Regions from separate parts of the Thalassospira sp. Z349TD_5 genome, predicted to be linked through region 1. Evidence: riboswitches for the same ligand, from Rfam matches in the RefSeq annotation. Region 1 holds a riboswitch; the other holds the start of a gene.
The links. Region 1 has a riboswitch for glycine ahead of AC0VXT_RS02010 (L-serine ammonia-lyase). Riboswitches for the same ligand answer to the same signal wherever they lie in the genome.
Positions count from the first base shown of each region.

Region 2: linked by a shared signal. The riboswitch ahead of gcvT (glycine cleavage system aminomethyltransferase GcvT) and the one ahead of AC0VXT_RS02010 (L-serine ammonia-lyase) in region 1 are both predicted to bind glycine.

Region 1 covers NZ_CM149654.1:431,789-435,202, reverse strand. Annotated here, with positions in the region: gene AC0VXT_RS02010 (L-serine ammonia-lyase) at 1-1,415, opposite strand, end outside; glycine riboswitch at 1,619-1,713, opposite strand; gene gpmI (2,3-bisphosphoglycerate-independent phosphoglycerate mutase) at 2,000-3,414, shown strand, end outside.
Region 2 covers NZ_CM149654.1:3,811,885-3,815,298, reverse strand. Annotated here, with positions in the region: gene ispH (4-hydroxy-3-methylbut-2-enyl diphosphate reductase) at 1-355, opposite strand, end outside; gene AC0VXT_RS17595 (hypothetical protein) at 612-1,166, shown strand; glycine riboswitch at 1,257-1,357, shown strand; glycine riboswitch at 1,361-1,461, shown strand; gene gcvT (glycine cleavage system aminomethyltransferase GcvT) at 1,521-2,633, shown strand; gene gcvH (glycine cleavage system protein GcvH) at 2,707-3,078, shown strand; gene gcvPA (aminomethyl-transferring glycine dehydrogenase subunit GcvPA) at 3,081-3,414, shown strand, end outside.

The sequences.
Region 1 (3,414 bases):
GCAAGGCCGCCCTGGCTGGTTTCCTTGTACTTACTTTGCATGTCGAGTCCCGTCTGGCGCATGGTTTCGATCACCTTATCAAGTGACACTGTGTGCTGCCCATCACCGCGCAGCGCCAGCCGGGCTGCATTGATCGCCTTAACCGCCCCCATGGTATTGCGTTCGATGCAGGGCACCTGCACAAGCCCGCCAATCGGGTCGCAGGTCAGACCAAGATTATGCTCCATACCAATTTCGGCGGCATTCTCAACTTGTTCTGGCGTTCCGCCCATGACCGCACACAAAGCCCCGGCCGCCATTGAACAGGCAACCCCGACCTCACCCTGGCAGCCAACCTCAGCAGCCGAAATCGATGCACGTTTTTTATAGATTGATCCAATCGCCGCTGCCGTCAGAAGAAACTCACGAATTTTAATCTGGCTGGCATTGGCCCCGAACCGTTCGTAATAGCGCAGCACCGCCGGAATAACCCCGGCTGCCCCGTTGGTCGGTGCGGTCACAACCCGCCCACCCGCAGCATTTTCTTCGTTCACCGCCAGCGCATAAAGATTAACCCAGTCGATCACGGTCAGCGGATCGCGAAGGCCCGCTTCGGGTTTGTCGGTCAATTCATGATAAAGCTTGCTGGCCCGGCGTTTGACTTTTAATCCACCGGGCAAGATACCATCGGTTTTGCAGCCCCGATCAATGCAGGCCATCATCGCGCCGTGCACTCGATCAAGAAATTCAATGGTTTCCTCAGCGACCCGCCAGCTTTGCTCGTTGGCCATCATGATGTCGGAAATCGACTTTCCTTCACGCTTACAGATCGCCATCAGCTCATCGGCTGATGAAAACGGGAATGGCAGGGTAATGTTATCGCCAGAATATTCCGCCCCGCGATCATCGCCAGACACAATAAACCCACCACCGACCGAAAAATATTCCTGTGCGTGGATTTTAACCCCATCACCGTCAAAGGCGGTAATGCGCATGCCGTTGGGATGTTGCGGCAGGGTCTCGGCAAAATGAAAAACCAGATTGGTATCGCGGTTAAACGCCACCGCATGCTGCCCATACAGTGAAAGCTGCTTATTGGCGTCAATCGCGGCAATGGTTGGGGGAATTTGGTCGGGATCGATGCTGCGCGGCCGCTGCCCGCAAAGCCCCATAATCACCGCCGTATCTGTCGCATGACCTTTGCCGGTCAGGGCAAGTGACCCATACAAATCGACAATCACACTGCCTGTCTTGGCCAAAAGATTGCGTGCTTCAAGCTCAAGACAAAACCGGTACCCCGCACGCATCGGGCCAACCGTATGCGAACTCGATGGTCCGATCCCAATGGTATAAAGATCAACAACAGACAGGTTTACGTCATGTGATGATCTGCCTTGCGATCCCGAAGAGGGATCGGTGGCGGGAACATTGGTCATAAAGGGCCTCCTTCACGGCTCTTGAACGCGCGAAAAGTCGCGCCGTTTGCGAACCGGTGTCTCGCCCCCTCTGTCCCTTGACCTGAGATTGTACCCCTGCTTGCAAAAACAATGTTTCTGCCAACCGGATTTCATCCTTCGGTGGAATCCGAACATCGCCCTGATATGATAGATGCGACTTTCTTTTTCTCTCTCCAGAGCCTCAATCCGCGACGGTCCATCTGCCTGAGAGTTTTTTGGGGCTATTGCTCCTTCGGCGCCGACCACCGCAATGGTCGAACTCTCCCGTCACGGTACGAGATGCCATAAATGTCACCTCTGAGGATCACCGTTGTCGGCAAGAGTATCCGCGCCATGCCCCCCTGTCAAAAAGCAGCTTTGCACCTGCAAAAAATTCACCTGTCGGGTGGCTGCTATCACAGGGGTTTCATGCTAAATTGCCGCTATCGAACATTTTCCTGATGTGATTGACGGCTGTCCCACCCAGTGCGCACAACAGGATTTCTGGCGAACCATCCTGTAAGTCACCATATTTACAGGAAATTCAGCCTTTATCTGTATCAGTATTCTTATCTGTGGGGTTTATGAACGTGACTGAGTTGAATTCCGTAAAGCGCCCGCGTCCTGTGGTGCTGTGCATTCTGGACGGCTGGGGATATCGTGAAGAAACCAAGGACAACGCTGTTGCCTTGGCCAACACGCCTGTCTGGGATGAACTTTATGCTACCTATCCAACCGGTTTTTTAAAGGCCTGTGGTCTGGATGTTGGCCTGCCCGAGGGTCAGATGGGCAATTCGGAAGTCGGTCACATGAACCTGGGGGCTGGTCGTGTTGTCATGCAGGAGTTGCCCAAAATTGACGAAGCCGTCAAAACCGGTTCCATCGCCAACACCGATGCGGTCAAAAAAGTCATCGCCAAACTGACCGACAGCAAAGGCGTTTGCCACATCGCAGGTCTCCTGTCGGACGGTGGGGTTCATTCCCATCAGGTCCATATGGCGGCCTTGGCAAAGATTATTGCGAGGGCTGGGATTCCAGTCAAAATCCATGCATATCTTGATGGGCGCGATACCGCACCTAAAAGTGCCGCCAAGTTCCTTGAGAAATTCCGCGCCCTTCTTGGCGATGCCAATGTTGAAATTGCCACGGTGACCGGTCGCTATTACGCGATGGACCGTGACAATCGCTGGGAACGTGTCAGTCAGGCCTATTTTGCAATGGTGCAGGGCAAAAATTACGCAGATGGCCACACCGCGCAAAGTGCCGAAGCTGCGATTAAGGCCGCATATGACGCCGACACCACCGATGAGTTTGTCCTGCCGACTGTGATTGGTGATTTTGACGGAATCAAGGATGGTGATGGTCTGTTGATGACCAATTTCCGTGCGGACCGCGCGCGTGAAATTCTGGCCGCCCTCTGTGCGCCGGAATTTGACGGGTTTGATCGTGGCACGCCGGTCAACTTCGCCGTTGCCGCGGGTATGGTCGAATATTCATCGGCCCATGCGGCCTATATGGATGCGATTTACCCGCCACAGGTTCTGCCAAATATCTTTGGCGAAGTCGTTTCCAAGGCGGGGCTCAAACAGCTCCGCATTGCGGAAACCGAAAAATATCCGCATGTATCGTTCTTCTTTAACGGCGGTGAAGAACAGGTATTTGAGGGCGAAGACCGCATTCTGGTGGCATCGCCTAAGGTCGCAACCTATGACCTCCAACCTGAAATGTCCGCCCCGGAAGTAACCGAAAAACTGGTTGCCGCAATCAAGGCAGAAACCTATGACGCGATTATCCTCAATTTCGCCAATCCCGATATGGTTGGCCATAGCGGCATTCTGAGCGCCGCGATGAAAGCCGCCGAAGCGGTCGACACCTGCCTTGGGCAAGTAATTGACGCGATCAAATCGGTTGGCGGGGTTGCGTTTGTGACCGCCGACCACGGCAATTGCGAAGTCATGGTCAACCCGGAAACCGGCGAACCACACACCGCCCATACGCT
Region 2 (3,414 bases), 1.2 Mb from region 1:
CGTCGGCATGATGGCGTTCAGCGCCACGGTGGACTTTGGACACCAGCGGACAGGTTGCATCGAGATATTCCAGTTTGCGGCTTTCGGCGGCTTCGGGAACCGATTTGGGAACGCCGTGCGCCGAAAAGATGACGGGAACACCGTCAGGAACCGCATCAAGTTCATCAACGAAAACAGCGCCCATGTCGCGCAGGCGATCAACGACGAATTTATTGTGAACGATTTCATGTCGGACATAGACAGGCGCGCCATATTTTACGAGCGCCTTTTCCACAATCTCAATCGCGCGATCAACCCCGGCACAAAATCCGCGCGGGTTGGCAAGAACGATCCGAAGTTCGGCTTTGTCTGACATGATACTGTCCGAGTTTCCATGTGTGCTGGTACGCTCAGCACAGTTGTTTAAACGTTCTCGTTACATAACCCGCCTGATCTTGCGGTGCAATGTCTGAGCAACGTTTAGAGTATTGCTTTTGACGTATGGGTTTCCTGTTTTGTTTGTTAACCTGTGTTTGAAGCGGGTTGTGTGCGGCACGGCGAAAGAATAGACTGCGCGCGGGCCGCCCGAAACCGGGTATGGTCATAAAACAGACGGTATAATAGAGGCTTGGATGACGATCGGTAACGGATTGCGACGTACATGTGCATTTGGAATGGTCTCGCTTGCGGGGCTTTTGGCCGCGTGCGGGAGTAATCCGTTCGAAGAAGTCCCGGTACCGGCATGCCCGTCGGCCTATTTGCCAAAGGATACGGCAAAGCTGACCCAGTTTAATGGTGCAGGCAAGGATTTGACCGATGTCATGTTCGAAGCCGAGTTTAACGGGTATCTGGGCGATTGCGGCTATGACCTTGATGACAAGACGCTTGATGTGATCATCAGCCCGATCATCACCGCCGAACTTGGACCCGCAGCCCAGAGCCGTGGCGCAACATTCCAGTATTTCGTTGCCTTGCGCGATCCGGACGGAAATTTTGTTGAAAAGTCGGTTTTTGATGTGAACATGCCGTTCCCGCAAAACCTTAATCTTGCGCGCTATCGCGACGAGCAGGTCACCCTGACGGTGCCGCTTTCTGATGTGTGGGCCGGGCCGGAATATGAAATTTACCTGGGCTTCCAGCTCAGTTCAGATCAGCTCGACTATAACCGTCGTTTCGGGTCAGAATAACCGATCAGGGTTGAAAACCTCCGTCCGTGATTGCCCGAAATTAGGGGCTGGTCGGTTTGGGATGAAATCCGTATAAGAACGCATACCCAAGTGATCCCCGTGGGAGAGTGCCACGGTCCATAACGGATTGCGCGGACGCCGAAGGAGCAACCACCCCGGAAACTCTCAGGCAAACGGACCGCGGGGAGATGGGACTCTGGAAAGTAGGTAGCATCTTATGATGTATGCCTCGCCGAAGATGTAAGCAGACCGATGATCTAAATCGGCTGTGATTCTTTCAGGCTCCAAGACAGAGGGGGAATGTGGTTGGCCTTTGGTCGGCTATGTTTCGCAACCACTGTTCCGGAGACCTTGATGGCCGATGATCAGACCGAACTGCTTAAAACTGCCCTTCACGACCTGCACGTAGAGCTTGGCGGCAAAATGGTGCCGTTTGCGGGCTATGACATGCCTGTTCAATTCCCGCTGGGTGTGAAAGGCGAACATCTTCATACCCGCGCCAAAGCCGGACTTTTTGACGTTTCGCACATGGGGCAGGTCCGCCTGACCGGTGAACACCGCGTGGCCGAGCTTGAAAAGCTTGTGCCCGGTGATATTGCGATCCTTAAACCCGGTCGCACCCGCTATTCCGCCTTTACCAATGATGATGGCACCATCCTTGATGACCTTATGATTACCAATGCGGGCGACAGCCTGTTTTTGGTGATCAATGCGGCGTGCAAGGATGACGATATTGTCCATATGCGCGCCAACCTTGGCGATGGTGTGTCGCTTGAAGAAATTGATGACCGGGCGCTTATGGCGTTGCAGGGACCAGAAGCCGCCAGCGTTTTGGCGCGTTTTGCCCCGGCCGTGACCGAGCTTAAATTCATGAGTTTTGCCGAACTTGATATTGCGGGTATTGCCTGCTTTGTCACCCGGTCGGGCTATACCGGCGAAGATGGCTATGAAATTTCCGTACCAAATGATCGCGCCGAAGAACTTGCGCGCAAGCTTCTGGGCGAAGATGAGGTTGAGGCCATTGGTCTTGGCGCGCGTGATTCGCTCCGTCTTGAGGCCGGTCTTTGCCTGTATGGAAATGATATCGACACGACCACGACCCCGGTCGAGGGTGATCTGAACTGGATCATTAACAAACGCCGCCGCGCCGAAGGCGGGTTCAAGGGGGCGGATGTCATCCTTGATCAGCTTGAACATGGTGCAGACCGCAAACGTGTTGGCATCAAACCCGAAGGCAAGGCACCGGCGCGTGAACATACCCCGATCCTTAATACGGACGGGGAAGAAATCGGTGAAATCACCAGTGGCGGATTTGGTCCGACGGTCGATGCACCGATTGCCATGGGCTATGTGGCAATTGAATTTGCCGCACCGGGTACCAAGGTCGATCTTATGGTGCGCGGCAAGGCCCGCCCGGCAGAGGTTGTTGACCTTCCGTTCGCACCGCATCGTTATTTCCGCGGCTAAGTGCTGTACTCTTTCTTGAATGTGCGGCTGATCGCCGCGTTGGCAGACAATCGATCAACAGGGACAAATTAAAATGGCTAAGAAATTCTCGCAGGAACATGAGTGGATTGAACTTGAAGACGGCATCGCAACGATCGGGATTACCGATTATGCGCAACAGTCGCTTGGTGACATTGTTTATGTCGAACTGCCGGAAGTTGGTAAGAAACTGACCAAAGATGGCGATGCGGCAGTGGTTGAATCTGTGAAAGCTGCCAGTGACGTTTATGCGCCGCTTGATGGCGAGATTGTCGAGATTAACGAAGATCTTGACGTTAATCCGGCACTGGTCAACGAAGCCCCGGAAACGGATGGCTGGTTTTTCAGAATGTCGCTGACTGATGAGTCCCAGCTTGATGAGCTGATGGATGAAGCAGCCTATAAAGACTTCGTTGAAGGTCTGTAAGCATGCGTTATCTTCCCTTAACCCGCGCTGACCGCGCGTCGATGCTTGAAACCATCGGGGCAGCGTCAGTCGAAGAACTTTATCATGACGTTCCTGACGGTGCGTTACTTGATGCCCCGGTTGATCTGCCAAGCCATCTTGGCGAAATGCAGGTCGAACGCGACATGATGGCTTTGGCGGCCAAGAATACTGGTGCGTCGAGTGTGCCAAGCTTCTTGGGCGCTGGTGCCTATCGCCATCACGTGCCGGCGACTGTTGATTACGTGATCCAGCGTGGCGAGTTTCTGACGGCCTATACCCCGTATCAGCCTGAAATCGCCCAAGGCACGTTGCAGT